Regions from separate parts of the Planococcus sp. TJ-301 genome, predicted to be linked through region 3. Evidence: riboswitches for the same ligand, from Rfam matches in the RefSeq annotation. Region 3 holds a riboswitch; each other region holds the start of a gene.

Region 1 (9,855 bases), on a different contig from region 3:
AGCCTAAGCCGACGTAGAACATCAAGTCAGCCTCTGCCAACTTGATCATGTCCTGTTGCGTTGGCTCAAAGCTGTGTTCATTCGCTCCGGCAGGGTAGACCGATTGAACCTCGACATGCTCAGCGCCGATCCGTTCCGTAAAATATGTGAGCGGATAAACAGTCGTGTAAACCTGGACTTTCGACTCGTCCGCCTGTCCGTCTTGTGCTTGTTCTTCGCCGGCCGGAGTGCCGCAAGCCGCTAATAATAAAGCCGATGATAAGATTGCAAATAACTTTTTCATAATTTATCCTCCAAAATGTAATGATTACGTTTTAACTACTTAACGAATAATACAGCAAATCTTTTTAAAACACAAGAAAAACCACCAATCATTTTTTTGGTGGCCATTCTTCGGGGACAAAATCGATGCCGCCTTTATTGAAAGGGTGGCAGCTTAAAATTCGGCGTACTGCGAGATAACCGCCTTTCAATGCACCATGCTTCTCAACGGCTTCAATTCCGTAATGGGAGCAGGTCGGGTAGAAGCGGCAGCTTGGCGGTGACAAGGGAGAAATGAACCGCTGGTAAAAGCGGAAAAACTTTAAGAGGAATGTCTTCAATTAGATTCATCTTCTTTCACGGTAATTGTCTGTATGTTTATTGTAAGCAGGGGAGAGGTATAAATAAAGTATAAGAGCTTATCAAAACTTGAGGAGAGTGGGCAATATGTCAAAAGAGTTAAACCAAGAAATGAACGTACAGGTGGCAACATGGTCGGTGCTGTATACGAAATTACATAATTTTCATTGGTACGTGAAAGGCCCTTCATTTTTCACGCTGCATGTGAAGTTCGAAGAATTATACAACGAGGCTACTTTGCATATGGATGAAATCGCAGAACGCCTATTGGCGCTTGGGGGCAAACCGGTTGCGACGATGAAAGAGCAATTGGAGCTGTCGGTCGTAAAAGAAGCGACATCAAAGGAAACGGCTGAACAAATGGTCGATACAGTCGTGAAAGATTATAATAAAGTCATGAAATCCCTGAAAAAAGGCATGGAATTGGCTGCTGAAGACGGCGACGACATGACCGAAGATATGTTCAACGCTATCCATCAGAATCTTGAAAAGCATTCTTGGATGTTATCTGCTTTTCTTGGCGAAAAGAAGTAAAATAGAAGGACTGGAGCGTGCACTGAACGACAGTGCACGCTTTTTCTTATGAGCCAAGGAGTGAGTGGATGAAATATATAGATCTGAACGGCATCGAATGCGAGCTTTCATTTGAAAAAGAATCGTTTCCTGCGCCATGCAGGCACGTATTGGTTATTTGCAAATTCAGCGGCGAGTGGGTGCTGACGAAGCATAAAGAACGGGGGCTTGAGTTTCCGGGAGGCAAGGCGGAGCCTGGCGAAAGTTTACAGCAGGCGGCAATAAGGGAAGTATACGAGGAAACGGGTGCTGTTCTCGCAGAATTGGAATGGTTCGCGGAATATCGCGTCAATACGGATCGTCCGTTCTGTAAAACCGTCTTTATCGGGAAAGCGCAGCGGTTAGAGGAGATTCGCTTGATGGAAACCGACGGCATCGTGCTCATAGGGGAGTTAGAACCGGATAACAAATATAGTTTTCTAATGAAAGACGACGGAATGAAGGCAATCATGGAGAAGGTGGAGCATCTTGGAAAATGGAACGATTAAATCGAAGAAAATGTATCCTTCGCCGAATCCGCATGTGCGGCTGACAGAAATCAGTTATTGGTCAGAAGGATTGCTCGTGAAAGGCTTGCTGGCCGAACCGGAAAAAAGAGGCGCTTATAGCGGCATCCTTTACCTGCGCGGCGGCATCCAGTCAATCGGCATGGTCAGGCCGGCGCGGATCGCACAATTCGCCGCACAAGGATTTGTGGTGTTTGCACCTTATTACCGTGGAAACCGGGGCGGGCAAGGGCGCGATGAATTTGCCGGAGCGGATCGATGGGACGCGGTTTATGCAGTCGACGTGCTGAAACAATTCTGCTCAGAGGCAGTCCATATCCTGGCTTTCTCCCGTGGAGGAATCATGGCTATATGGACCGCAGTCCTGCGGCACGACATTACGTCTGTCGTCACTTGGGCAGGCGTCACAGATACCGTACTGACGTATAAAGAACGGCCAGATATGCGGCGTATGATGAAGCGGCTTTACGGCGGCACGCCAAATACAGCATTGGAGGCGTATGAGGAGAGAAATCCTTTGATGCGCTTGAATGAAGCGCAAGCTCCGTTTCTAATTATCCACGGGCTGAAAGATGAAAACGTGTTTCCAGCACAAGCGTTTTTGCTGGAAGAAGCGTTGATCCTAAACGGTCAAAAGCACGAAACCTGGTATTTTCCGGACTATACGCACTTCTTCCCGCCAGCCGTGAACCGTAAAACGGCACGGTCTTTGACTGAGTGGATGAAGAGCCAAGAAGTGGATGAATAAGACCTCAAGGAAAAAAGCCGCAAAAAAAGAAGCTATCCGCTATGGATAGCTTCTTTTTCCTAGTTAGTTTTTAATCGGTCCGCCTTGTTCACTGATATCAGTGGAGACAGTACCGAATTTCTTGAAGTTCGCTTCGAATTCTTGTGCAAGCTCTCTTGCTTTCTGATCGTAAGCGGCTTTGTCAGCCCAAGCATTGCGCGGGTTTAATACTTCAGTAGGAACACCTGGCACTTCTTTCGGAATTTGCAAGCCGAATACAGCTTCTTGTTCCGTTTCGATGTTGTGGAGTTCGCCTTTGATTGCTGCACGCACCATTGTGCGTGTGTACGACAATTTCATGCGGCTCCCGACGCCGTAGACGCCGCCAGTCCAGCCCGTATTCACTAAGAACACTTCAGACCCATGCTCATCGATTTTGTCGCCAAGCATTTCAGCGTAGACAGTCGCGTGCAATGGAAGGAAAGGTGACCCGAAGCACGTAGAGAATGTCGCTTCCGGAGAAGTGACGCCGCGCTCAGTGCCCGCAAGTTTCGATGTGTATCCGCTTAGGAAATGGTACATCGCCTGCTCTTTTGTCAATTTGCTGATTGGAGGCAGTACGCCGAAAGCGTCTGCAGTCAAAAAGACGATTGTTTTTGGATGGCCTGCCACTGAAGGGAAGACAATATTTTTGATTGCATGGATCGGATATGCTGCACGTGTGTTTTCTGTTAAAGAACCGTCAGCGTAATCCGGAATGCGTGTTTCTTCATCCACTACTACGTTTTCAAGTACAGAACCGAACGTGATTGCGTCATAGATTTGCGGTTCATGTTCGCGCGTTAAATTAATCGTTTTCGCATAGCATCCGCCTTCAATGTTGAAGACGCCGTTATCAGACCAGCCATGCTCGTCGTCGCCGATCAATTTGCGGTTTTCGTCTGCAGACAATGTTGTTTTGCCTGTTCCAGACAAACCGAAGAACAACGTTACATCGCCTTCTTCGCCGACGTTCGCTGAACAATGCATAGGAAGGATGCCTTGTTCAGGAAGCAGGTAGTTCATGATCGAGAAGATCGCTTTTTTCATTTCGCCGGCATATTCTGTTCCGCCGATCAAGATGATTTTTTGCTCCATCGATACAATGATGAAAGTTTCAGAATCCGTACCATCCACAGCAGGATCTGCGTGGAACGTTGGTGCATAGACAATTGTGAATTGCGCTTCGTGGCTTGTCAATTCCTCTTTTGTCGGACGGATGAACAGTTGATGAGCGAATAGGTTATGCCAAGCGTATTCGTTGATGGTCTGAATGCCCAGACGCGATTCAGGATCAGCACCGGCGTATCCTTTGAATACGAACAGCTCATCTTTTTGCTTCATGTGGTCCAGCACTTTAGCGTACAGGTTTTCGAAAACTTCGGATGAAATCGGGCGATTTACAGAACCCCAGTCAATTTTATCTTTAGAAATAGCTTCATCTACGATATATTTATCTTTAGGGGAGCGGCCAGTGTATTTGCCAGTTTCAGCTTTTACTGCGCCATCTTTCGTCAAAACAGCTTCTCCACGGGATGTGGCTGCTTCGATTAATTGTGGAACTGATAATTGCACGTGTATATTTTGGCCATTTAAAAGATCCTTTAAATTGCTTGAGAAGTTTACTGGATTCATTTATATGTACCTTCCTTTTCGGTTATTCCCATAGCCATGGGGAGCTTGTATATTTCGTAGATTAGTATAACACATTATAGCCATTAGTCTATACTAATAACCCGGTGACATGAAAAAGTAACAATAATTTGGCATTAATCCATTCATCGTGTGGATCAATAAAGTTTTGCACTTCTATTTGGCTAAAAACGTTGACATCACTATATACATTCCGTATGATGAAAAATTGTACGGATACTCTTATTCCGAGCTGGTGGAGGGGACAGGCCCTATGAAACCCGGCAACCTGCTGCATTTGCAGAGAAGGTGCCAAACCTGAAGCAAGGAACTCAACCTTGGACGATAAGAGTGAAAGGTGCTTATGATGATTTTTCCTTTCCTCATTTATTTATGAGCGAAGGGATTTTTTTATGAATCGCCCTTAATCCTCGTGTGCAAAGGCCACAACGGCTTGAAGTTCAATCCAGTTCGGCTGGAACGGACTTGACATGGGAAAACGAGTACCGTATCAATTTCGAGAGCAATCTCGCAGGATATAAGGAGGAGCTTTTTTTGACAAACCGTAAATTATTCACATCAGAATCAGTAACAGAAGGACATCCGGATAAAATCTGTGACCAAATCTCAGATGCCATCCTTGATGCAATCTTAGCAGCAGACCCGAACGCACGGGTAGCATGCGAAACGACAGTAACAACAGGTTTGGTGCTTGTTGCGGGAGAAATTACGACATCGACGTATGTCGACATCCCAAAAGTAGTGCGCCAAACAGTTAAAGATATCGGCTATACACGCGCGAAATACGGTTTCGACTCTGAAACAAGCGCTGTTTTGACAGCGATTGATGAGCAGTCAGCGGATATTGCTGCGGGAGTCAACGTGGCTCTTGAAGCACGCGAAGGGCAAATGACTGATAAAGAATTGGATGAAATCGGAGCAGGAGACCAAGGTCTGATGTTCGGATACGCATCTAACGAAACAGAAGAATTGATGCCATTGCCAATCAGCTTGGCACATAAACTGGCTCGCCGCCTTGCAGAAGTGCGCAAAGAAGAGATCCTTCCATATTTGCGTCCGGATGGCAAAACGCAAGTGACGATCGAATACGATGAAAACAATAAACCGTTCCGCGTTGACACAATCGTCATCTCGACTCAGCATCACCCAGAAGTGACGCTTGAGCAGATTCAGCGCAACATCAAAGAATATGTCATCAACGCAGTCGTTCCGGCTAATTTGATCGATGAGGATACAAAATACTTCATCAACCCGACAGGCCGTTTTGTTATCGGTGGACCACAAGGAGATGCGGGCTTGACTGGCCGCAAAATCATCGTAGATACTTACGGCGGTTATGCGCGCCACGGCGGCGGTGCTTTCTCAGGCAAAGATGCGACTAAAGTGGACCGTTCAGGTGCATACGCTGCACGCTATGTTGCGAAAAACATCGTTGCTGCAGGCCTTGCAGACAAATGTGAAGTCCAAGTGGCTTACGCAATCGGGGTAGCACACCCGGTTTCAATCGCTATCGATACATTCGGAACAGGCAAAGTAAGCGAAGACACTTTGATTGACTTAGTACGCGAAAACTTCGATTTGCGTCCAGCTGGCATCATCAAAATGCTTGACCTGCGCCGCCCAATCTACAAGCAGACTGCAGCATACGGACATTTTGGCCGTACGGACGTGGATCTGCCATGGGAACGTACGGATAAAGCAGCAATCCTAAAAGAACAATCAGGCGTTGCTGCAGAATAAATTAATATAATAGTAGAAAAGACGATCGGCAAATCTGCCGGTCGTCTTTTTTTGAATAAGAACAGCATCAATAAGCCATTGAATAGTTGGAGAAAAATGATAGAATAAATGTAAATAATTAAATATTCTAAAAATAATGGATATTAATTCGTTTGCATTGCAGGAAAATGCGCAGCTTAAAAAAAGCCGGCTTTTGGCCGGCTAGAAAATCTTTTTATTTTTCTTGCAGCGATTTGTAATAAGCACCTTTTTCAGCATATTCGCGGACGATTCGCTCCATGTCTGCTTTGTCTTCGTCTTTTAGTTCACGGACAACTTTTGCGGGGCGGCCGAGGGCGAGCATGCCTGGCGGAATGACTTTTCCAGGCGGAACGAGGCTGCCCGCTCCGATAAATGCCCCTTCGCCGATTTCGGCGCCGTCAAGAATGACGGAACCCATGCCGACAAGTGCTCCTTTGCGGATTTTGCAGCTGTGCAAGGTGACTTGGTGGCCAATGGTTACGTTGTCTTCAAGAATCAGCGGATTGTTCGGGCTTTGGTGCAAGACACAGAGATCCTGGATATTGGTTTTATTGCCAATGATGGTCGGTGCGACATCGCCGCGGATAACGGTATTGAACCAGACTGAAGATTCAGCGCCGATGGTAACGTCACCGGTAACCGTCGCGAAGTCCGCGATAAAAACCGAAGGATGAATGTCTGGCTGTTTGCCGTGGAAAGGATAAATCATGGGAAAACCTCCAAATTAGTTAATAACTATCTTTAATCCTATCAAATTCGATGCAAAGGTCAAAATATTGGCGTTCATATGAAGATAAGGGGATGATGGATTTGTGGAAATGGGAAGCGGAAGGACAGGCGAAAGCGGTAATGGTCCTTGTACATAGTGCATACGAACATCACATGAAATATGCGTGGCTGATCGAACAATGGCGGTCTGCAGGCTTCCATGTCATCATGGGGGACTTGCCAGGGCATGGCCGCGGAATTCCGGGCAGCAAGCCGCATAACGAAGCTTTTAACGATTACGAAAAATCAGTGGAGCAGGCGATTACGGTTGCTTTGGAAAATGAGCTGCCGGTTTTTGTATTAGGCCATGGCCTCGGAGCGACGATCGCGATGAATGTTTTGGGCGAAAAAGCTTTTCCGGTAGCTGGAGTGATATTGAGTTCGCCGTGGCTCCATTTACTGAAAACCCCTTCTGTCTTGGCGCCCGCTTTATCAAAGTTGGGAAGCCTTCGCATTGACCACGGTTTGAAAATTGAAGACTTAACGAGCAATCCGGAATCGATCGAATCAGAAAGCGGAGACCCTTCCTACCGCACGGCTGTGACGATGGGCTGGTACCGCGAATTGCATTCTTATATGAAAAAATCCATTTCTGCGAAAAGGCGATTTCCGGATATTCCGGTTATGGTCCAAACGGCAGGAAATGACAGGATTGCAGATAAAAGTTATGCCAAGCGCTGGCTGCAGGACCGCGAGCTCGGTCAGTTCAGCTACAAGGAATGGACCGGTTGCAGCCACGATTTGTTTTTGGAGCAGCAGCGGGAAGAAATATTTTCCGCAAACCATTCCTTTGTCAAAGATGCATTGCGCTTGGTCGGCTATGTTGTGAATTAACCCTAAGCAAGGAGGAATAATGTGTCATTGAAATTCAGTATTTTAGATCAGTCGCCTATAGCAGAAGGCAGTACGCCGCAGGAAGCGTTGAAAAATACGGCTGAACTCGCATGTCGTGCCGAAGAATGGGGCTATACACGCTTTTGGGTTTCAGAGCATCACGATGCGGCGACGCTGGCAGGTTCGAGTCCGGAAGTGCTGATTGCCCATCTTGGAGCTGTGACGAAAACGATCCGGCTGGGTTCTGGCGGCGTCATGCTGCCGCATTATTCGGCATTTAAAGTCGCAGAGAATTTTAAGCTTTTGGAGGCTTTGTATCCGGGACGGATCGATGCCGGAATGGGCAGGGCGCCGGGCGGAATGCCGCGTGCAAGCTACGCATTGAACGACGGAAAAGCGCGGGACGCGAGCCGTTTCCCGGAACAAATCGATGAATTGCGGATGTACCTGGACGATGCGATTCCGGAAGACCATCCATATTATGGCATGAAAGCGACGCCTGTAACGGCCACTGCACCGCCGGTTTGGATATTGGGTTCAGGCCAAGAATCCGCGTTATTGGCAGCGAAAAAAGGGTTGCCTTATATGTTCGCCCAATTTATCAACGGTGAAGGCGGACAAAGTTTCGCATTGTCTTATCGCGAGCGATTTGTGCCATTTAATGGAAACAACCCTTATCAAGCTGTTGCTATTTTCGTAGTCTGCCAGGAAACTGAAGAACAAGCCGAGCGAATAGCCGCTTCGATGGATATGGCATTGGCATTCGGTGCACAAAGCAAGCCGCTTTCGGGAACGCCTGCACCGGAAAAAGCGTTGGCGTATACCTTTTCGAAATTCGAGAAATTGCTCGTCGAAGAAAACCGCAAACGGATGATCGTCGGCGATCCGGTCCAGGTAGTGGATGCTTTGGAAAACTTGGCTGCGGGCTATGGAGCGGCCGAAGTAATGATTGCAACGATCACATTTGATTTCCAGGATAAATTGTCGTCGTACCGCTTAATTGCGGAAGAAATGAAAAAGCGCTCTAACTTGTAACTGCAGGTTGTTAGTTTGAAAGGAGGAGGCAGAAGGTGAAAATCGCAATTGTTACTGGTGCCAGCCGGTTGGACGGCATCGGGGCAGCCATTTGCCGGGAATTGGCAGAAAGCGGTTGCCAGATCTTTTTTACATATTGGACTGAATACGATAAAAACATGCCATGGGGAGTAGAAGCAGAGGAACCCCAAAAGCTGCAAGCGGAACTCGCAGCATTAGGCATTAAGGTGGCGAGCCTGGAAGTGGACTTGGCTCACCCTCATTTTGTGAAGCTTTTATTGGACCGAGTTTCAGTCCAACTCGGCGAACCGGACATATTGGTCAATAATGCTGCGTATTCGACGGCTACTGATTATTCCAGTTTGACAGCGGACGAATTGGACCGCCATTACCAGGTGAATGTCCGGGCAACGGCTTTGCTGAGTGCGGGATTTGCGAAACGTTTTAAGAAAAAAGCTGGCGGCAGAATCATCAATATGACTTCAGGTCAGTTTCAGGGCCCCATGGCTGGAGAGTTGGCTTACGCGGTGACAAAAGGTGCGGTCGATGCATTAACTTTCACGCTTTCCGCGGAAGTTGCGCCGCTTGGCATTACGGTCAATGCCGTGAACCCAGGTCCGACCGATACCGGGTGGGCAACAGCGGAAACCAAAAGCTTTTTGGAAACGAAATTCCCAACGGGCAGGCTCGGACAGCCACGGGATGCTGCAAAGCTCGTGAAATTTCTCGCCAGCGATGAGGCGGAATGGATTACGGGGCAAATCATTCATTCAGAAGGCGGCTTTATGAGGGGGTAAATTGAAAACGGATAGCTACAATGGTTAAAGCCAAATGAAAAGACAGCCTATGCGGCTGCCTTTTTTCATTTCATATTAATTTTCTTCGCTGTAAATGTTAACTATTTTTTTTGAAGATTTGCGGTTTTTCGCAAACTCGATTAAGTCGATCGCTGTGCTGCTCAAATGATTGGCTTGAGCAACATTATTCTTGTCGCGGTATACTTTCGATGAAATATTCGTGGTAATCGCATGGACTGTCGCGTTCAGGTCAACGACCGAATTCTTGGTGCCTTTTGCTGCATCAACAACAAAGCCAATTTTTTCGGATTTCATTTTCATGTCTTCTTTCAGTTCGTTGGTTCGGTGCTGCAGACTCGTTGTTTCCAGAGTGAGCTTATCCATCCGCTCTTTTAAGTTGTTAGCGGAACCTTTAATTTCTTTCATCGGCTTCTTCATTCCTTTAATCAAAAGGAAAACCCCGATTCCTGCTACAATCAATCCAATTATGACAAGTGCTAATGCTATGTACAACCACATTGCTGTGTCCATGTTGTTTCCT
Region 2 (9,855 bases), on a different contig from region 3:
GCGAATACACGCTTTAGAAATCCACATTATTTATGACACCCGCCGTTTGGAGATGGAGGCAGGAGCCCGAACTGCTATTTCTTTTGCATTAGCAGGCAACGGAAAACGCATTGCACCACATTCTATTTGTTATTTTGAACTTGTGAAGTGGCGTTTTCTTTTATATTCGAGAATACATTTACAACAAAAACCAATGTTCCAGCCAAAACAATCAAACTGCCGCTAGTGGCGAGTATTAATGCCGTTTCGTCCGGCCCATCTGCAAACAAGAACATTCCCATCACTAAAATCGGTGTTCCGATGTTGTGTATCCAGAAATGAACTTTCCCTAGTTTACTGTTTCCCGCTCTTGGAAAAATACAATAAATCACCCCAAAGACTGCCATTGTCGCCCAGCCCAACAAGTTAATATGCGCGTGTGTATGGCCATAATCAAAGTTCTCAGTGATTCCCATGTAAACCCCGAAACTGATGCCAATCAATAAATACACACTTGCCACTTTTATAAAATCTTTTCCCATTTTCTATTCACTTCCTTTCGTATGCACTTTGGCGTGGCCGCTGCAAAAATGAACACTGTAGGTGCAGCCGCGCCTCAGTTTATTCGTATTTCAGTGATCGAATATGAGAAAGTCTATCCTCCCTTTTTAAAAATGGGCTTACCGGCAATCCACTCCAAAATTACTGCTGTTCTTTTTTTCTTTTAAATAATCTAAATATTATAATAACTATATTATAAATACATTTGGACCGGCTTGCCATTTTTTTGCCATAAAAAAATCCACCTCTTTGAAAGAGGTGGATCAGAGCAAATTCAGCTTTTAGAAAACTTCTTTTTCGCATAGACATAAGTAACAGCAAGAGCCGCTACCAGCACGCCGCCTTTTATGATGTCGAAAGCATAATACGGCAAATTGAGGATAGTCAGGCCATTCAGCAAAATGCCGATGACTGCCGCTCCGAAAAACGTGCCGAGTGCATTCGGCTTGCCAGCGCCAAGTACGGAATAGCCAACGAAGACCGCGGCTACCGCTTCCATCATCAGCGGAGCTCCCGCATCGATCTGGCCAGAGCCGACACGTGCCGTGAACAAGATGCCCGCCATAGAGGCGAAGACACCAGATACGACATATGCTGTAAATTTCACTTTCTTCACATTGACGCCGGACAATGTTGCCGCCTCTGCGTTGCCTCCAGTCATATACAAAACCCGTCCCCAGCGCGTGTGGTTCAAGATGAGGTATGAAGCGAGTACCAACACAACCATAATCCAGACCGGTACAGGCAATCCGAGCATCTGACCCTGGCCGATCCATAAGAAAGCATCCGACAACTGCCCAGGTGCTGTGCCGCCGGAAGTCAGCGGCATATTATTGTAGATGGAATAGCCTTCCGTATACGTACGGTGCAAGCCTGCGACAATGTACATCATGCTGAGCGTTGCGAGCAAATCCGGTATGCCGAGGACGACAATGAGGAAACTGTTGACTGCGCCAGCCAGCACACCAATCAGCAGTGGCAAGAGCAATACGAGCCATAGCGGCATATCGTACCACACCATGAGCGACGCTGTGACGACGGTTGACAGCGACATCGTCGAGCCGACCGATAAATCAAAGCCATCGACGACAAGCGTGAACGTAACCCCTAACGCCAACAAGGTCACAATCGAAATCGACCGCATGATGTCGCTGAAATTGCCATATGTCAAAAAGGCATCGCTGACTGTGCTGAAGTAAAAAATGATGATGGCCAGCAACGCAATGGCACCATATTTAAACAGAAACTGTATGGCCTTCTCTTTCGGGCTGCTGCCAATTTTCACTGCGCTCTTCTTTTCCACCGCTTGCATATAATAAAATCCTTTCCTGGGTCGCTTCTTGCCGTGAAAACTCCTTCACGATCTGACCATTGTACATTACTAAAATCCGATCGGAGATGCCGATCGCTTCATGAATTTCACTGGAAAAATAAATGCAGCTTTTGCCGCTTGAAGCCAATTGGCGGATCAATTTGAAAATATCCACCTTTGCGCCGATATCGACGCCTTTGGTCGGTTCGTCGAATAGGTAAAGCCTGGAATCGAGCGACATCCATTTGCCAATTGCCACTTTCTGCTGATTGCCGCCGCTTAAATGGATGAGCGGCGTCTCGGTGTTGTCGGTCTTGATTTGGAGGCGTCCGATGATGTCTTTGGCAAACGCCCTTTCCGCTCTTTTGTCCATGAAGAACTTCGGCGAAAATCTTCGGAGGTTCGGGAAAGATGCATTGGCCGACAGCGATTCCTGGACGAACAAGCCTTCTTTGCGCCGTTCTTCCGGTACCAGCGCGACGCCTGCCTTGATGGCATCTGATGGATGCTTCAACTTCAAAAGTTTGCCGCCGAGGCTGATGCTTCCGGAGGTGAGCTTCGATTCTCCGAACAGTGCTTTCGCCAATTCGGTTTTGCCCGCTCCGACCAATCCGACGACGCCGACAATTTCGCCAGCCGCTGCGCTAAACGACAGATTTTTCAATTTGCCTTCGTCCGACAAACCTTCCACCGTCAATTGCGGTGCGCCGATTTCATGGTCGCGGTGCACCAATTCGTTGCTCAGTTTTGCGCCGAGCATCGATTCGACGACTTCTTCCTGTGAAACACCCTTAGCATCAAAGGTCTGAACCCATTTACCTTCAGCCATGACGGTGATGCGGTCGCCGATTTCAAACACTTCCGGCAGCCGGTGCGAGATGAAAATACAGCCGACGCCTTGGGCTTTCAAACTTTCAATAACTGAAAATAATTTTGCCGATTCGTGCAGCGACAGCGGTGCGGTGGGTTCATCGAAGATAATGATTTTGGCCGAATGGACCAGTGCCCTTGCGATCAGCACCAGCTGTTTTTCAGCTAAGGTCAGATCGGCCGCTTTTTGGCCGACTGCGATGTTGTCCGACTGCAGCTCTTTCAAAACCTTGCGCGCATCGTCGTAGAGTTTCTTTTGGGAGATAAAAAAAGAGCTCCCTCCAGCAAACGTATCGAGGAGGATATTTTCTGCCACAGACAATTCAGCGACGATGGCCGTGTCTACTTCCTGATAGACCGTATAAATCCCTTGCTCTTTTGCCTCTTTCGGCGAACGCAGCCGCAGCGGCGAGCCGTTCAACGTTATTTCCCCTTCGTCCTGGCTGTAGACGCCTGATAAAATCTTCATCAATGTGCTTTTCCCGGCTCCATTAACCCCGAGCAAGGCGTGGACTTCGCCCCTTTGAAGGCTGAACTGTGCTTGCTCCAAAGCCGTGACATTGCCGAATGATTTGCGGATAGCCTTCATTTCCAGCAGCGGATGCTCCATCTGCCCGCCTCCTTTCTTAGAAAAGAGCTGCCCCGCCATGCAGGACAGCTCCGTTGCGTTTTTTAATTGCCTTCAAGTTCCTTCAAATCATCTGTATAGCCTTGGTCGCTCGCGCCCCATCCTTCAATATACTCGCTCAATTCATTCGTTGTAATCGCTTCTGTTGGAAGTTTTTCAGCATCCACGAATACCGGATCCAGCACCACTTTTTCTTCCGGTGTTTCGCCATTGATCAATTGGTATGCGTAGCGGACCTGGATGCGCCCGATGTCCATCGGATCAACTGCAGCTGAAGCCACCCAAGGGCTGTTTTCTTTTTGGATCATCTGCAAATCTTCATCGCTCATGTCGATGCCGTACACTTTAATGTCTGTGCGCCCCGCCTGTTCAATCGCGCGCACTGCACCTTTCGCAAATTCGTCCCAAGCTGCCCAAACAGCTGTTATGTCGCCTTCGTTCGGGTATTGTTTCAAAATCGCTTCCATCTGTGCCTGTGTATCAAGAGCGGTGTTTTTCGTCGCTCCGCCAAATGCCGTAATTTCTTTGATGCCCGGGTTATCCGTTAAAAATTTTTCATAAGCGACTTGGCGGCGTTCCATCGGTGCAAAGCCAGCTACCCAGATTTTTACGATGTTCGCTTCGCCGCCGCTGTCTTCAGCTAAACGCTCCAATGTCATTTCAGCCATTTTCTGGTCGCCTTGCTCAAGAGAAACAACGCCTTCTACATCTACGCCTGCATCAAATGCCACAACCGGAATGCCTTGTTCCACTGCTTTTTCAACGCCTTGGTTCAATGCTTCTTTCGTGCCGTGATCGATCAATATGGCATCAAAGCCTTGGTTGATCGCCGCATCCAGGTTCGATGCCATTTTCGCCAAATCGCCTTCAGAAGTGAAGACTGTCACGCTGCCGCCGAATTTTCCGGCCTGCTCTTTTACCCCTTCAATATATTGGGCAGAAAACGTCCCGAGGTTGATTTGCATGATCAATGCTACTTTTTTGCCGGATAACGGGTGGTCCGATGCTTCCGCTTTTGTTGCGTCTGACGTGCCTTCTTCGCTGACTTCCCCTTTTGGCTGGCAAGCTGCTAAAAAGGCACTGAGGATCAATAATAAGGCGATGAATAAAAGCGATTGTTTTTTCATGAATTTGCTCCTTTTCCTGTGTAAGCGCCGAGAACGGCAGGTATATTTTTTTTGTAATCCGGGGTGATGGCCCCTTGTTCGGTGATGATGGCTTTGATGAGGCGTGCCGGTGTGACATCGAAAGCGGGATTGAATACTTTCGTGCCTTCCGGCGCTATTTGTATGCCGGCAATATGCGTGATTTCTTCCGCTTTGCGTTCCTCGATCGGAATTTCTCGGCCGGAAGAAATGGATAAGTCGAATGTCGATGCCGGTGCCGCTACATAAAACGGAATGCCGTACGCATCAGCGAGCAGCGCTAAATTCAAGGTGCCGATTTTGTTCGCGGTGTCGCCGTTCGCAGCAATGCGGTCGGCTCCGACAATGATCGCTTCAATATCTTTTGCACCAATCGTGTGGGCGGCCATGCTATCGGTGATTAGCGTGACATCAACGTCTGATTGCTGCAGCTCCCACACCGTGAGCCGGGACCCTTGAAAAACCGGGCGCGTTTCACAAGCATACACTTCGAATTGCCGTCCTAGTTCGCTGCCCAGATGGAACGGCGCCAAAGCTGTGCCGTATTTTGCAGTAGCGATTGACCCGGCGTTGCAAATCGTCATGACGCGCGTTTTGCCTTCCAATAAAGACAGGCCGTATTCGCCGATTTTCCGGCCTGCCGCTTCGTCTTCTTCATGGATGCGCACCGCTTCTTCAAGCAACAGCACTTTCCCATCCTCGACTGTTGCAGCACCCTTCACTTTTGCCGTCAGCCGCTTCAGCGCCCATACCAGATTGACCGCTGTCGGGCGCGAGCTGCCCAAATGCGCCGCGTCTTTTTCAACCAAATGGAAAAAAGTTTGGAGTTCATCCGTGTCGTGGCGGACTGCAGCTAGCGCCAATCCATACGCAGCCGCTATACCGATTGCCGGCGCGCCGCGTACTTTCAGCGTCAAAATCGCTTCATAGACGTCTTCCAAGGTTTCCAGCGCCACGTACTCGATCACATGAGGCAGTTTCTGCTGGTCCAAAATCGTCAGCTTGCCGTCTTTCCAGGAAATTGATAACGGGATTGCCATTATTTCGCCTCCCCGATTAACGCTGTCACTTCGTAGATGCTTTTCACTTCAGCACGCTGCAAAATCAGCTTTTCGCCAAACTGCAATGCCCTTTTTTTCAATTCAATACGGCGGCCAGCGTCCTCGATGCCGTCGAGGTCTTTAACATGCGCCAGGCCGATTGTCCGGCGGATCAGTTCACAACCCGCAAAGCCCAGTGCATCCCGGAAAATCTTCTCGATGATGAATTCGAGATAGCCTTCCGTTCCTTGGTAAGCTTCAATGCCTTTGTTTTCCCAAAGGGCCGTGAATCTTGCTTCAAACGTTTCCCACGTGCGTTCAATATGCGAATGGATCACTGTGCGCTGGTCTCCGCTGCGCGTCAGCGATTGGAAAATCAAATTTGCGAGAAACAAGCCGACATCAAAGCCGATCGGCCCGTAATAAGCGAATTCCGGATCGATGACCTTCGTTTCGCTGTCGCTGGCGAAGATACTGCCGGTATGGAGATCGCCGTGCAGCAGCGCTTCCGCTTCAGTCAAAAAACTAAACTTCAATTTCGCCGCTTCCAACTGAAGCGCTTTGTTAGCCCATAGCGCTTCCACAGCCTCTTTCAGCTCCGGCTCGAAATCATTGGTTTCATTATCAAAAAACGGGTCTGTAAAAATCAGGTCTTCGGTAATCTTGCACAGCTCCGGATTCGAGAAAGCCGCAGCGAGCTTTTTCTTTTCAAATGGGTGAAGCGCAAAATCCGATGTCTGGAACAAGGTGCGCGCCAAGTATTCGCCGATATCCGTCGAAAGCTGCGGATACGCCTTTCCGGCAATCAAGCCTTCGCGGGCAATCGTCAAATGCGACAAATCTTCCATGACCGTCAAAGCCAATACCGCATCCGTGGCATAAACAGCCGGCACCAGATTCGGCACGAATTCACCGTGTTTCCGAAGGGCATCTGCCTCGATCTGTGCGCGCTGCAACGTCAGAGGCCAGCTTTCGCCTACGACTTTCGCATATGGCAACGCCTGTTTCAAAATAACGCTCTTGCCGCTTTCCGGATCCGCCACGCGGAACACGTAATTCAAGTTGCCATCGCCGATTTCGTCGCATTGCAATGCTGCCCCAGCCGGGAATGGATAATGCGTTCTCGCAAGCTCAATGGCGGACTCTACTGTCAATTCTTCGTATTGTTTAGCTGCTGTTGCCATATGTCATCTACCTTTCGAATGCAAAATAAAAAGCCTCTTTCCCAAAAGAAAGAGGCTCAGAAATATAGATTCCATGCCTCTTATCTTTCAGAAATGTACATTTCTGATGGAATTAGCACCGTGCCTTGCGGGATTTTCATCCCGGCGCTGAAGCGCCCCTTCTCACGAAGGTATTACGGTCGGTTGCTGGGCGTCATAGGGCCAATTTCCCTCTGCCTGCTCTTGATAAGAGTTTTTGATGCGTATGTGTATGCTGTTTGAAAAGAATCCTATCATGGTTCAGAATTGAGTGTCAATAACTTTTTTCAATATTCCTTTTCATTTCCCTTTATTAAATTTAAAATCATTTCTTTATACTGTAAAACCAGAAGCGAAGTTTGCAGTCGTTTCAGAGAAATGATTTTTCGTTAACCAGCACTAAATCGGCTTTAACATAACGATAAAATTAGTTAACATGACTTGCATGAAAATTAACATGCACTGGCGAAGCGTTAACATGAACTATTTGAAATTTAACTGGCACTAGCCGAATCCAGCACTCTTCAACCGCAATTTACAGATAATTATTGACAGAAAGTTTTAATCGTGGAATAATCAGAATTACTTTGTATATCGAAACCAATTGAATACGCATTCTTATTCAGAGCAGGTGGAGGGACAAGCCCTATGACACCCGGCAACCGGTCCAGCAATGGACACGGTGCTAATTCTTGCAGCCCGTTTGACAGGCTGAGAAATAAGAAGTTGTTAAGCCCATTAACCTCTTCTTGTTTGAAGAGGTTTTTTTATGTTTTCAATCAATGTAAACGGAGTGTGGATAATTTGAGCAGATTGACAGCTACTTACCAGCTTTACGGAAAACCCGGCTCTTTCGAGAAAAAGGCGGAAGGCATCGCGCTTGGCTTGACGATCGGCTCGTGGACCGATTTGCCGTTGCTTGAGCAGGAGCAATTAAAACAGCATAAAGGCGAGGTGGTCTCGGTCACCGAGTTTGAAGATGCACCGCATCCCTTGAACCCTGGACTGATTCGTGCGGAAGCAAAAATCTCTTATCCGAGTGCGAATTTCTCGCCGGATTTGCCTGCCATCTTGACGACGGTGTTTGGAAAGCTGTCGCTCGACGGCGAAGTGAAGCTGCTCGATTTGGAGTTTGACGATGAACTGCTTGGGCATTTCCCCGGGCCGCAGTTCGGCATCGAAGGCGTCCGCGGTTTGATCGGCGTCCAAGACCGCCCGCTTGTGATGAGTATTTTCAAAGGCGTGATCGGCCGGGACTTGGAGTTTTTGAAAGCCCAGCTCCGGCAACAGGCACTTGGCGGCGTCGATCTTGTAAAAGACGATGAAATTCTTTTTGACAATCCGTTAACGCCATTTGAGCATCGCATTACAGCCGGTAAAGAAGTGCTGCAGAGCGTATTCGAAGAAACCGGCCACCGCACTTTGTATGCCGTAAACCTTTCGGGGCGCACATCCACTCTTAGAGACAAGGCGAAAAAAGCGGTGGAACTTGGAGCTGACGCGTTGCTGTTCAATGTCCATGCCTATGGGCTCGACGTTCTGCAGGAATTGGCGGAAGACACTGACATCCGGCTTCCGCTGATGGCTCATCCGGCATTCAGCGGCGCGTTCACTTCTTCTCCGACTTATGGGTTGTCGACAGCGCTGGCACTCGGCAAATTGACGCGCATCGCCGGAGCGGATTTCTCGTTATTCCCCTCCCCTTACGGAAGTGTTGCACTTGAAAAGAGCCAAGCCTTGGCGCTTGGCGAAGAGCTGGTGAAAGCAAGCGCGTTGAAACGCTCTTTCCCGGTGCCTTCAGCTGGCATTCATCCCGGCCTTGTGCCGCAGCTGTTCGAAGATTTCGGCACTGACAGCATCATTAACGCAGGCGGCGGCGTCCACGGCCATCCGGACGGCGCGGCAGGCGGCGGCAAAGCATTCCGCCAGGCAATTGACGCCGTACTTACTGGACAATCGCTTGCCGAAGCCTCAAAACAACATCATGAATTAAAAACAGCTTTGGATATATGGGGGTAACAACCATGAATAAAACGGTCATCTTCTGTGATTTTGACGGCACCATCACCAATTCAGACAACATCATCGCCATCCTCCAGCATTTTGAGCCGCCGGGATGGAATCCGATAAAAGACCAAATCCTGTCTCAGGAAATATCCATCCGCGACGGCGTTGCGCAAATGTTCTCGCTGCTGCCTGCAGCAAAAAAAGATGAAGTTATCAAGTTTGTCTTGGAACAGGCGCAAATCCGTGAAGGTTTCGCCGATTTCGTCGCTTATACGCGCGAACGCGAGATTCCTCTTTATGTTGTCAGCGGCGGCATTGACTTTTTTGTCCATCCGCTCATTAAACCGTTTGGCCCTTTTGCCGGCGTTTATTGCAACGAAGCGGATTTCTCGGGCGAGTCGATCCGCCTTGAATTTCCGCATGGCTGCGACGAACAATGCCCGAGCCAAGGCTGCGGCTGCTGCAAGCCCTCGATCATTCGCCAATTGCTCGAGGACGGCGCACAAAGCATCGTCATCGGCGATTCCATCAGTGATTTAGAAGCCGCGAAGCAAGCGGATTTCGTCATCGCGCGCGACTATCTTATTGGGAAATGCGAAGAGATTGGCTTGCCGTACAAGCCATTTGAAAACTTCTATGACGTCATGTCGATCATCGATGAAAAACTGGGGGTGAAGTCATGACCGCATTCCAAGAAAGATGGCAGGAACTCGCAGACATCAAAGACGAATTGGCATTGCGCGATTGGTTCATGGGAACGAGCGGAAACCTGGCAATTAAAGTTCAGGACGCGCCGCTGGAATTTCTCGTCACCGCGAGCGGCAAAGACAAACGCAAACGCACATCGGAGGATTTTTTACTGGTGGATGCGGAAGGCAAAGCAGTGGAAGAAACGCCGCTGAAGCCTTCAGCTGAAACGTTGCTGCATTGCGCAGTCTATGCCAAAACCAGTGCGGGCTGCAGCCTTCACATCCATACGGTTGCCAATAACGTTATTTCTGAAATCTACGGCGACCGGGGCAAAATCGACTTTCAAGGTCTGGAGCTCATCAAAGCATTCGGGCTATGGGAAGAAGACGCCGTACTGACGATTCCCATCATTCCAAACCAT
Region 3 (9,855 bases):
CAGCAAAAAGGCTTGAACGCAAAAGTAAAAATGCTTGTTTACGCAAACGACCGCACAGGCGAATTGCTGTGGAACTTGCTGGCTCCGACATTGCGCTATTCCGCTCAATTGCATGGTGAAATCGCTGATGACATCGTTGCCATCGACAACGCCATGAAATGGGGCTTCGGCTGGGAACAAGGGCCGTTTGAAATATGGGACGCAATCGGTGTGCGCGAATCGGCCGCTAAGATGGCAGATGAAGGACATGTGATTCCAGCGTTCGCACAAAGCTTGCTTGATAGCGGCAATGAAAGCTTCTATAAAGAAGAAAAAGGCGACCTTTATTTCTTCAATGGCACAGATTACACGGCAGTGCCGGTCAACAGCAAAGTGATCGACTTGAAGCGCTTTAAGAAAAAGCACGGCGTCTTGAAGTCGAATTCGGGCGCTAGCTTGATTGACCTCGGTGACGGCATTCTGCTGCTTGAGTTCCACTCACGCTCAAACGCAATCGGCTTGGACATCATGCAGATGATCAATTACGCAGTCGATGAAGTAGAGAAAAACCATAAAGGGCTCGTCATCGGCAACCAAGGCAAGAACTTCTGCGTCGGCGCGAACTTGGGGATGATTTTAATGGAGGCTCAGGACGACAATATTTTCGAACTGGACTTTACGATCAAAACATTCCAAAACGCGTTAATGAAGATCAAATACAGCTCGAAGCCTGTTGTCGTCGCACCGTTTGGCATGACGCTAGGCGGCGGTGCGGAAGTGGCGCTGCATGCAGCGCATATCCAAGCTTCAATGGAAACGTATATGGGGCTTGTGGAAGCAGGCGTCGGGCTGATCCCTGGCGGCGGCGGAAACAAAGAACTATATATCAAGCATTTGAAAGGCTTGCCGCATGGCGTGACATTTGATTACCAAAACGTTGCAAGCAACGTATTCGAAGCGATTGCGATGGCGAAAGTCTCGACATCCGCTGAAGAAGCGCGCGACACCAACTTCTTGAACTTTACAGACGGCATCAGCGTCAACAGCGATCACTTGATCCATGACGCCAAACAAGCTGCGCTTAATTTATATGAAAATGGCTATCAGGCGCCAGTACGCGAAAAAGTGCCAGTCACTGGCGAACCAGGCTATGCAACGCTTTTGCTGGGCGCAGAAGGAATGCACATCTCAGGCTATATTTCCGATTATGATTTGAAGATCGCAAAAAAATTGGCACATGTCCTATCAGGAGGAAAGCTTCCTTACGGCACATTGGTGGACGAGCAATACCTGCTCGATTTGGAGCGTGAAGCGTTCTTGAACCTGGTGTCAAAGCCGAAAACACAACAACGGATGCAGCATATGCTGGTCAAAGGCAAACCGCTCCGGAACTAATAGCTTGATATTAAAGGAGGAAAAAGAAATGCGCGAAGCAGTAATCGTGGCCGGAGCAAGAACACCGGTCGGAAAAGCGAAAAAAGGCTCTTTAGCGACTGTGCGGCCGGATGATTTCGGCGCATTGGTAGTGCGGGAAGCATTGAACCGGGCAGGCTATGACGGTCCGATAGATGATTTGATCATGGGCTGTGCAATGCCGGAAGCGGAGCAAGGTATGAACATCGCCCGCAACATCGGTGCATTGGCAGGTTTGCCGGATACAACGCCGGCAGTGACAGTCAACCGTTTTTGCTCGTCAGGTTTACAGTCGATTGCCTATGCTGCCGAGAAAATCATGGTCGGCTCTGCGGAAGCGGTCATCGCTGGCGGAGTCGAATCGATGAGCATGGTGCCAATGATGGGCAATGTCATCCGCCCCAACGCAAAATTGGCGGAAACGGCACCCCAGTACTACATGAGTATGGGCCATACAGCTGAACAAGTAGCAAACCAATACGGCGTCAGCCGAGAAGACCAGGACGCATTTGCCGTCCGTTCGCATGAGCGAGCGGGTGCAGCAATTGCAGCTGGCAAATTCGATGACGAAATCGTGCCGGTCGAAGTGACCAAACGATTTGTCGATGAAAACAATAAATACCAGGAAAAAACGTTCATGTTCAAGATGGACGAAGGTGTGCGCGACGGCACGAACATCGGCGGCTTGGCCAAATTGCGCGCAGCCTTTTCTGCCCGCGGCTCGGTGACAGCTGGGAATTCGTCGCAGACATCTGACGGTGCAGGCGCATTATTGGTAATGGACCGGGAAAAAGCGGAAGCGCTTGGGCTTAAGCCTTTGGCTAAATTCCGTTCATTCGCGACAGGCGGGGTTCCGCCTGAAGTCATGGGCATCGGCCCGATCGTGGCAATTCCGAAAGCCTTAAAACTGGCCGGCTTGTCAATCAGCGACATCGACGTCTGGGAATTGAACGAAGCTTTCGCTTCGCAATCGCTGGCTGTTGTCCGCAACCTCGGCATCGACATCGATAAAGTGAATTTCAACGGCGGAGCAATTGCCCTTGGGCATCCGTTGGGCGCAACAGGGTCGATTTTGACCATCCGCATGATGAGTGAATTGAAGCGCCAAGGCAAGCAATTCGGCGTAGTGACGATGTGCATCGGCGGTGGAATGGGCGCAGCAGGCGTCTTTGAAATGCTATAGAAATTAACAGTGAACCAATAAAAACAAGGAGGAATTCACAATGGAACAAGAAAAAACATTGATCAAAGGCGGCAGTTTCCTTATCGAAGAGGCAGACCTTTCCCGTGTCTTCACACCAGAAGATTTTACAGAAGAACATAAAATGATTGCCAAAACGACCGAGGATTACGTCAACACCGAAGTAATGCCTGTCGTGGAAAAATTGGAAAACCACGAGTTTGAACATTCCGTGCGCTTGCTGAAATCAGCTGGCGATCTTGGCCTGCTAGGAGCAGACGTTCCAGAACAATACGGCGGACTTGGACTTGATAAAATCGCTTCAGCATTAATTGCTGAAAAAATGTCGAAAGCCGGCGGATTTTCAATCACGCACGGCGCACACGTCGGCATCGGTTCATTGCCAATCGTCCTTTTCGGCAACGATCAGCAGAAACAGCAATATTTGCCGCGCTTGGCGACAGGCGAAATGATCGCTGCTTATGCATTGACTGAGCCGAGTTCAGGGTCAGACGCATTGGGCGCAAAAACAACTGCTCGCTTGAACGAAGCTGGCACGCATTATGTGCTGAACGGGGAAAAGCAATGGATTACCAATGCCGGTTTTGCTGACGTCTTTGTGGTATATGCGAAAATTGATGGCGATAAATTCTCAGCGTTCATCGTTGAACGTGCTTATGCCGGCGTTTCAGTCGGACCGGAAGAAAAGAAAATGGGCATCAAATCTTCATCTACACGCACATTGATCTTAGAAGACGCGCAAGTGCCTGTGGAAAACCTTTTGGGCGAAGCAGGGCGCGGGCACATCATTGCGTTTAACATCCTGAACATTGGCCGCTACAAATTGGGAGTGGGCACAATCGGAGCTTCAAAACGCGCGATGGAAATCACGATTCCTTATACAAATCAGCGCCAGCAATTCAAGACGCCGATTTCATCGTTCAACTTGACTCGCGAAAAATTGGCGACGATGGCTTCTCACTTATATGCTGTAGAAAGTTCGGTTTACCGCACAGTCGGTTTGTTCGAAGACCGCATGAGTGATTTCACGGATGAGCAGCAGGCTGACGGCAAATTGGTGGCCGATTCAATCGCTGAATTTGCAGTTGAATGTTCGTTGAATAAATTCTTCGGCACAGAAACGCTTGATTACATCGTTGACGAAGGCGTTCAGCTTCACGGCGGGTACGGCTTTATGCAGGAATACGAAATCGAGCGCATTTACCGCGATTCCCGCATCAACCGCATTTTTGAAGGAACGAATGAAATCAACCGTTTGCTGGTTCCGGGTACGTTATTGCGCAAAGCATTGAAAGGTGAGCTTCCGCTACTTCAGCACGCACAGAAGTTGCAAGAAGAATTGCTGATGATGATGCCAGAAGAAGTGGGCACAGAAGCTTTGGCGCAGGAAAAATATCTTGTCCGAAACGCGAAGAAAATCGCTTTGTTGGCAATCGGCTTAGCGGCGCAGACATACGGCACGAAATTGGAGCAGGAGCAGGAAGTTCTCGTGAACATCGCCGACATCGTCAGCAATGTCTTCGCGATGGAATCTGTCGTTCTCCGCACAGAGAAAGCAATTGCGGCATCAGGCGAAGTAAAAGCGCAGCAGAAATTGCTGTACACGCAGATTTATTGCCAGGAAGCATTCGATAAGATCGAGAAAGACGCGAAAGAAACATTGATCGCAGCAATCGAAGGCGACAACCAGCGCATGATGCTTTCTGCATTGCGCAAATTAACGCGTTCGACGCCATACAACGTTATCGCGAAAAAACGCGAAGCGGCAGTCAAATTGGTCGAAGCAGAAAAATACGTGGTGTAATAGGGACCAACAGGCTCATTCGGTGAGCCTGAAAACGAAAAGAGGATTGGGCAGGGGGCCTAATCCTCTTTTTGCGTTATTCGGGAGGCACAAGCGAAGGGAGTATTTTACATCGACGCAGCGCCCGCGATTTGGTAAGCTTGGAAAAAAAGGAGGATTTTTCTTGATTACCTATTACGCATATCCGAAATGCACAACTTGCCGAAAAGCGAAAAAATGGCTGGACGACCAAGGGATTGAATACAACGAGATCAATATTGCGGAAGCACCGCCTTCAAAAGAGCAGCTCAGCGAAATTTATGGAGCGAGCGGAGTCGACTTGAAGAAGTTTTTCAACACAAGTGGCATGAAATACCGCGAGCTTGGCTTGAAAGACAAGTTGCCCCAAATGAGCGAAGAAGAACAGTTGGAATTGCTGGCTTCTGACGGCATGCTCATTAAACGTCCGCTGGCTTACGGCTACGGCAAAGTGACACTCGGGTTCAAAGAACAGGACTTTGAGTCCAGCTGGAGATAGAGCAATTGATTTCTTGTATTTCCGATTTGTTTATGTCAAACTTAGATATGAGTAAACTACATAATATGGAGGGTTTTCGATGAGTACACCACTAGAACTTCGTTATTCAAAAGAGCATGAATGGGTCAAGGTAGAAGGCGCGACAGCACGGATCGGCATTACTGATTTTGCACAAGCTGAACTTGGAGATATCGTTTTTGTCGAATTGCCGCAAGTTGGTGACGAACTGAAAAAAGACCAGCCTTTCGGCAGTGTCGAGTCTGTTAAAACTGTTTCTGAACTTTACGCTCCAATCAGCGGAAAAGTACTGGAAGTAAACAGTGAGCTTGAAGATAGCCCGGAATTTGTTAACGAATCCCCTTATGAAAATGCGTGGATGGTGGTAATCGAATCCCCTAGCGAAGCTGAATTGGGCGAATTGATGACAGCTGAGCAATACAAAGAAATGATCAACGAGTAATTCCAAAGCGCCTTTGTGGCGCTTTTTTTATACACAATTCTGGACATACTTTCCGAGCGAGGTGTTGCTTTATGGAAAAAGTGATTGTGGTGGAAGGAATCAGCGATAAAGTGAGGATAGCGCCGCTTATTGCAGAACCCGTGACGATTCTTTGTACAAATGGTACAGTAAGTGCAACAAGGCTTGAAGAATTGCTGCTGCCGTTTGAAGAAATGGATATCATCATATTGGTGGACGCGGACAAATCAGGCGAGAAGCTGCGCAAACTGGTGAAGCGCGAGTTTCCGGAAGCCCGCCATTTCTATATCAACCCGAGCTACAAAGAAGTAGCTGCTACACCTATCCGCATCCTGATGGATATACTGATATCAGCAAACGTTCAAGTCAATAAGTTTATAGCTGAGGGATGAAACCGCATGAATGAATGGACACATAAAGAATGGCTGAAAGAGAAAAATACAAACGACGTGGCTGCTTACTACCTGTATGCGCCGATGTGCGGAACTTGCCAGATTGCTTCGAAAATGCTGGAGGTCGTGCAGGAACTGGTACCGGATCTGCCAATGGGAAAAGCAAACTTGAACTATGTGCAGGAAATCGCTTCGCTGTATCAAGTGGAAAGCGTCCCATGCCTGCTCATCACGCAAAATGGACAGCTGAAAGAAAAGATTTACGCGTTCCAATCCGTACCTTATCTGTATGGAAAGTTAAAATCAGTTGACGTATAAATCCAGGCATGGTAAATTAAATTTCTGAAATTAATTAAATATCGTTACTCTTATTAAGAGTGGTGGAGGGAAGTGCCCTATGAAGCCCGGCAACCGTCATGAAAATGAAATGGTGCCAAGTCACGCGAAGCTGAAACTTCGGGAAATGAGAGATCGGTTCAACTTTTTAAGTTACCCTTCTGCTCATTTCTGCGCAGAAGGGTTTTTATTTTTGGATTAGGAGTGTTTATGGAATGATTGAACTTAAAAAGTTATCGAAAGTGTTCGATACGGGCAAAGGCTCGTTGACAGCGGTCGATGGAGTGGAACTGGACATTGCACCAGGCGAGATTTTCGGCATCATCGGCTATAGTGGAGCGGGCAAGAGCACGCTCATCCGTTTATTGAACGGATTGGAAAAGCCGACGTCGGGGTCAGTCGTCATCAACGGCCAGGACATCACAGCGATCAACAGCAAGGACTTGCGCAAAGCACGCCAAAAAGTCAGCATGATTTTCCAGCATTTCAATTTGCTGTGGTCGCGCACCGTCAAAGAGAATATCGAATTCCCGCTTGAAATTGCAGGAGTGCCGAAAGAAAAACGCGCTGAGCGTGTCTTGGAACTTGTGGAGCTTGTCGGCCTTACCGGAAGAGAGAACGCGTATCCTGCGCAGCTATCCGGAGGGCAAAAGCAGCGCGTCGGCATTGCCCGTGCTTTAGCGAACAACCCGGAAGTGCTGCTATGCGATGAAGCCACTTCTGCATTGGATCCGCAGACGACCGATTCGATCCTGGATTTATTGGTGGATATCAACAAACGCTTAGGATTGACGATTGTGCTGATCACCCATGAAATGCATGTCATCCGCAAAATCTGCCACCGTGTCGCCGTCATGGAAGGCGGCCGCGTCGTCGAATTGGGCGACGTGCTGAACGTTTTCCAGGCGCCAAAAGAAAACATCACCAAACGATTTGTTGCTCAGGTGACAGACACCGAAGATTCCCAGGCAACCATTAAGCATTTGCGCGAACTGTATCCGTCGGGTGTCCTCATCAAACTGGTATTCGTCGGAGACCAAACCGAGCAGCCGATCTTAACGAAACTGATTCGCAAATACCCTGTCGATATCAACATTGTGCAGGGGAATATCGCACATACGCAAAGAGGGGCTTATGGAACATTGATCTTACAAATAAAAGGCTCACAGCCTGAAATTGATGAAGCGATCGCCTTCCTTAATGCAGAAGACGTCCAAACGGAGGTGATGGCAAATGATTGAGTCATTATTCCCGAACGTCGACTGGAATGATATGTGGGAAGCTACGCTCGAAACCATTTACATGACCGCGATGTCGACATTCTTCACGTTTGTCATCGGTTTGGTGCTCGGCATCGTCCTATTTTTGACAGCACCGAAGCAATTATGGGCCAACAGCATTGTCAATTGGCTGACCGGTGCATTCGTCAATATTTTCCGTTCAATTCCGTTCATCATCTTAATCATTTTACTGATTCCATTCACGAAGTATATGATCGGAACGATTCGCGGACCGAACGCCGCATTGCCGGCGTTGATCATCGGTGCTGCACCATTTTATGCACGCATGGTATTGATCGCCCTGAAAGAAATTGACAAAGGCGTAATCGAAGCTGCCCGGTCAATGGGTGCAAGCACGTGGACCATCATTCGCAAAGTGCTGCTTCCAGAATCAAAACCGGCACTTATTTCCGGCATCACGGTGACAGCCATTGCCCTTGTCGGTTATACCGCAATGGCAGGCATCATCGGAGCCGGCGGCCTTGGCACCCTGGCGTTCCTTGATGGTTTCCAAAGAAGCCGTCAAGACGTCACACTTATGGCCACGATCCTCATATTGATCATTGTATTTGCCATCCAGTTTATCGGTGACCGTTTGACTGTAAAGTCGGACAAACGCTAATCATAAAAAACACATAAAAAGGGAGACTGACAACATGAAGAAATTTGTAGCAGGAACATTATTAACAGCATTCGCATTAGCGGGATGCGGAGCAGACGAAGGCGGCTCAGGCGAAGAGTCATCAACATTGAAAATCGGTGCATCGAATGTGCCGCACGCTGAAATTCTTGAACAAGCTAAACCGATTCTTGAAGAACAAGGCATCGAACTTGAAATCGAATCATACCAAGACTACATTTTACCGAACCAAGACTTAGAAGCAGGTGAAATTGACGCTAACTACTTCCAGCACGTTCCTTATCTGGCTTCACAAGTAGAAGAGTTCGGCTATGAGTTTGAAAATGCCGGCGGTATCCACATCGAGCCAATCGGCGTTTATTCTCAAGAATACGATTCTTTGGAAGAACTTCCAGAGGGTGCTACTATCCTAATGAGCAGTTCAGTTGCAGATCACGGCCGCATTTTATCTATGCTTGAAGCGCAAGGTTTGATTAAGTTGGATGAAGCTGTGGAGAAAACGACCGCAGAAGTCAGCGACATTTCGGAAAACCCTAAAAACTTGCAGTTTGAAACAGATTACGAAGCAGCAATTTTAGTGCAAATGTACGAGCAAGGCGAAGGTGACGCTGTATTGATTAACTCTAACTACGCAATCGATGCTGGCTTGAACCCTATGGAAGATTCCATTGCTCTTGAAGATTCAGACTCACCATATGTCAACATCATTGCGGTCCGCAAAGGCGATGAGGACAAGGAAAATGTCCAAGCATTGGTCGAAGTATTGAAATCACAAGAAATCCAAGACTTTATCTTGGAAGAATGGGGCGGCTCTGTCGTACCTGTAGATTGACAAAAAGCATCCGAGAGGATGCTTTTTTATTTTGATAAAATAATGAAAATATTCCGCGTTTTTCTCAAACTATTCTATTTTTTTGCCTCCTATGATACTTTTGAATAATAATGATAATACAATTGTTCATATGGGGAGGACAAAATAATGAAGATTAAGTTTGGTTTGCTGCCAAGAATTATTTTGGCAATCGCTTTAGGAGTGTTAATCGGTTCATTTGCGCCTGAATGGCTGGCTCGCGTTTTTGCCACGTTCACCGCTATTTTTGGAAGCTTTTTGAATTTCATTGTTCCATTGATCATTCTTGGTTTTATCGCTCCAGGTATTGCTAAACTCGGAAAAGGCTCAGGGAAATTACTGGGGCTTGCCACATTTTTCGCTTATTTCTCGACAATAATTGCTGGCATTCTGGCATTTGTGGCATCAACGACAATTTTACCGAATTTCATGAAAGCCGGATCGATGAGCAACATCGATGATCCGGAACATGCACTTGCTGCATCGTATATCGCATTGGAAATGCCGCCAGTATTCGGCGTTATGTCCGCTTTGATTCTCGCGTTTTTGCTTGGAATCGGTATGGCTTCAACAGGCAGCAAAACAATGATTTCGTTCTTTGATGAATTCCAGGCGGTTATTGAAAAGACGATTTCATATGTAATCATTCCATTGCTGCCAATCCATATTTTCGGGATTTTCGGCAATATGGCATACGGCGGGGCAGTTGCTGAAATTTTGTCATTGTTTGCTGTTGTATTCGTCATGATCCTCATCCTTCACTGGATCATGCTCCTGCTGCAATACACGACTGCCGGTACCTTGAATAAAAAAAATCCATTCTTCTTGCTGAAAACGATGATGCCGGCTTACTTTACCGCGCTTGGCACCCAGTCATCTGCGGCAACAATTCCAGTTACCGTCCAGCAAGCACGCAAGACCGGAGCCAACGAACGTGTTGTTGACTTCGCAGTGCCGCTGTTTGC

Evidence for each region. Region 3 has a riboswitch for S-adenosylmethionine ahead of AC4EHJ_RS15515 (methionine ABC transporter ATP-binding protein). Riboswitches for the same ligand answer to the same signal wherever they lie in the genome.
Region 1: linked by a shared signal. The riboswitch ahead of metK (methionine adenosyltransferase) and the one ahead of AC4EHJ_RS15515 (methionine ABC transporter ATP-binding protein) in region 3 are both predicted to bind S-adenosylmethionine.
Region 2: linked by a shared signal. The riboswitch ahead of AC4EHJ_RS10395 (2,3-diketo-5-methylthiopentyl-1-phosphate enolase) and the one ahead of AC4EHJ_RS15515 (methionine ABC transporter ATP-binding protein) in region 3 are both predicted to bind S-adenosylmethionine.

The regions. Positions count from the first base shown of each region.
Region 1 is NZ_JBZDOH010000001.1:13,398-23,252, forward strand. It holds gene AC4EHJ_RS00135 (metal ABC transporter substrate-binding protein) at 1-283, opposite strand, end outside; gene yidD (membrane protein insertion efficiency factor YidD) at 372-602, opposite strand; gene AC4EHJ_RS00145 (Dps family protein) at 709-1,155, shown strand; gene ytkD (RNA deprotection pyrophosphohydrolase) at 1,224-1,682, shown strand; gene AC4EHJ_RS00155 (alpha/beta hydrolase family protein) at 1,663-2,448, shown strand; gene pckA (phosphoenolpyruvate carboxykinase (ATP)) at 2,512-4,101, opposite strand; SAM riboswitch class I at 4,339-4,450, shown strand; gene metK (methionine adenosyltransferase) at 4,654-5,859, shown strand; gene AC4EHJ_RS00170 (gamma carbonic anhydrase) at 6,074-6,589, opposite strand; gene AC4EHJ_RS00175 (alpha/beta hydrolase) at 6,682-7,482, shown strand; gene AC4EHJ_RS00180 (LLM class flavin-dependent oxidoreductase) at 7,504-8,517, shown strand; gene AC4EHJ_RS00185 (SDR family oxidoreductase) at 8,553-9,314, shown strand; gene AC4EHJ_RS00190 (DUF948 domain-containing protein) at 9,390-9,845, opposite strand.
Region 2 is NZ_JBZDOH010000001.1:2,120,638-2,130,492, forward strand. It holds gene AC4EHJ_RS10365 (cytochrome-c oxidase) at 123-521, opposite strand; gene AC4EHJ_RS10370 (ABC transporter permease) at 815-1,852, opposite strand; gene AC4EHJ_RS10375 (sugar ABC transporter ATP-binding protein) at 1,776-3,332, opposite strand; gene AC4EHJ_RS10380 (sugar ABC transporter substrate-binding protein) at 3,395-4,477, opposite strand; gene mtnA (S-methyl-5-thioribose-1-phosphate isomerase) at 4,474-5,535, opposite strand; gene mtnK (S-methyl-5-thioribose kinase) at 5,535-6,719, opposite strand; SAM riboswitch class I at 6,797-6,951, opposite strand; SAM riboswitch class I at 7,353-7,462, shown strand; gene AC4EHJ_RS10395 (2,3-diketo-5-methylthiopentyl-1-phosphate enolase) at 7,542-8,756, shown strand; gene AC4EHJ_RS10400 (2-hydroxy-3-keto-5-methylthiopentenyl-1-phosphate phosphatase) at 8,762-9,427, shown strand; gene AC4EHJ_RS10405 (methylthioribulose 1-phosphate dehydratase) at 9,424-9,855, shown strand, end outside.
Region 3 is NZ_JBZDOH010000004.1:145,865-155,719, forward strand. It holds gene AC4EHJ_RS15480 (3-hydroxyacyl-CoA dehydrogenase/enoyl-CoA hydratase family protein) at 1-1,374, shown strand, start outside; gene AC4EHJ_RS15485 (acetyl-CoA C-acetyltransferase) at 1,403-2,575, shown strand; gene AC4EHJ_RS15490 (acyl-CoA dehydrogenase FadE) at 2,616-4,397, shown strand; gene AC4EHJ_RS15495 (arsenate reductase family protein) at 4,561-4,914, shown strand; gene gcvH (glycine cleavage system protein GcvH) at 4,994-5,374, shown strand; gene AC4EHJ_RS15505 (toprim domain-containing protein) at 5,446-5,784, shown strand; gene AC4EHJ_RS15510 (thioredoxin family protein) at 5,791-6,102, shown strand; SAM riboswitch class I at 6,150-6,254, shown strand; gene AC4EHJ_RS15515 (methionine ABC transporter ATP-binding protein) at 6,336-7,361, shown strand; gene AC4EHJ_RS15520 (methionine ABC transporter permease) at 7,354-8,022, shown strand; gene AC4EHJ_RS15525 (MetQ/NlpA family ABC transporter substrate-binding protein) at 8,057-8,872, shown strand; gene AC4EHJ_RS15530 (dicarboxylate/amino acid:cation symporter) at 9,020-9,855, shown strand, end outside.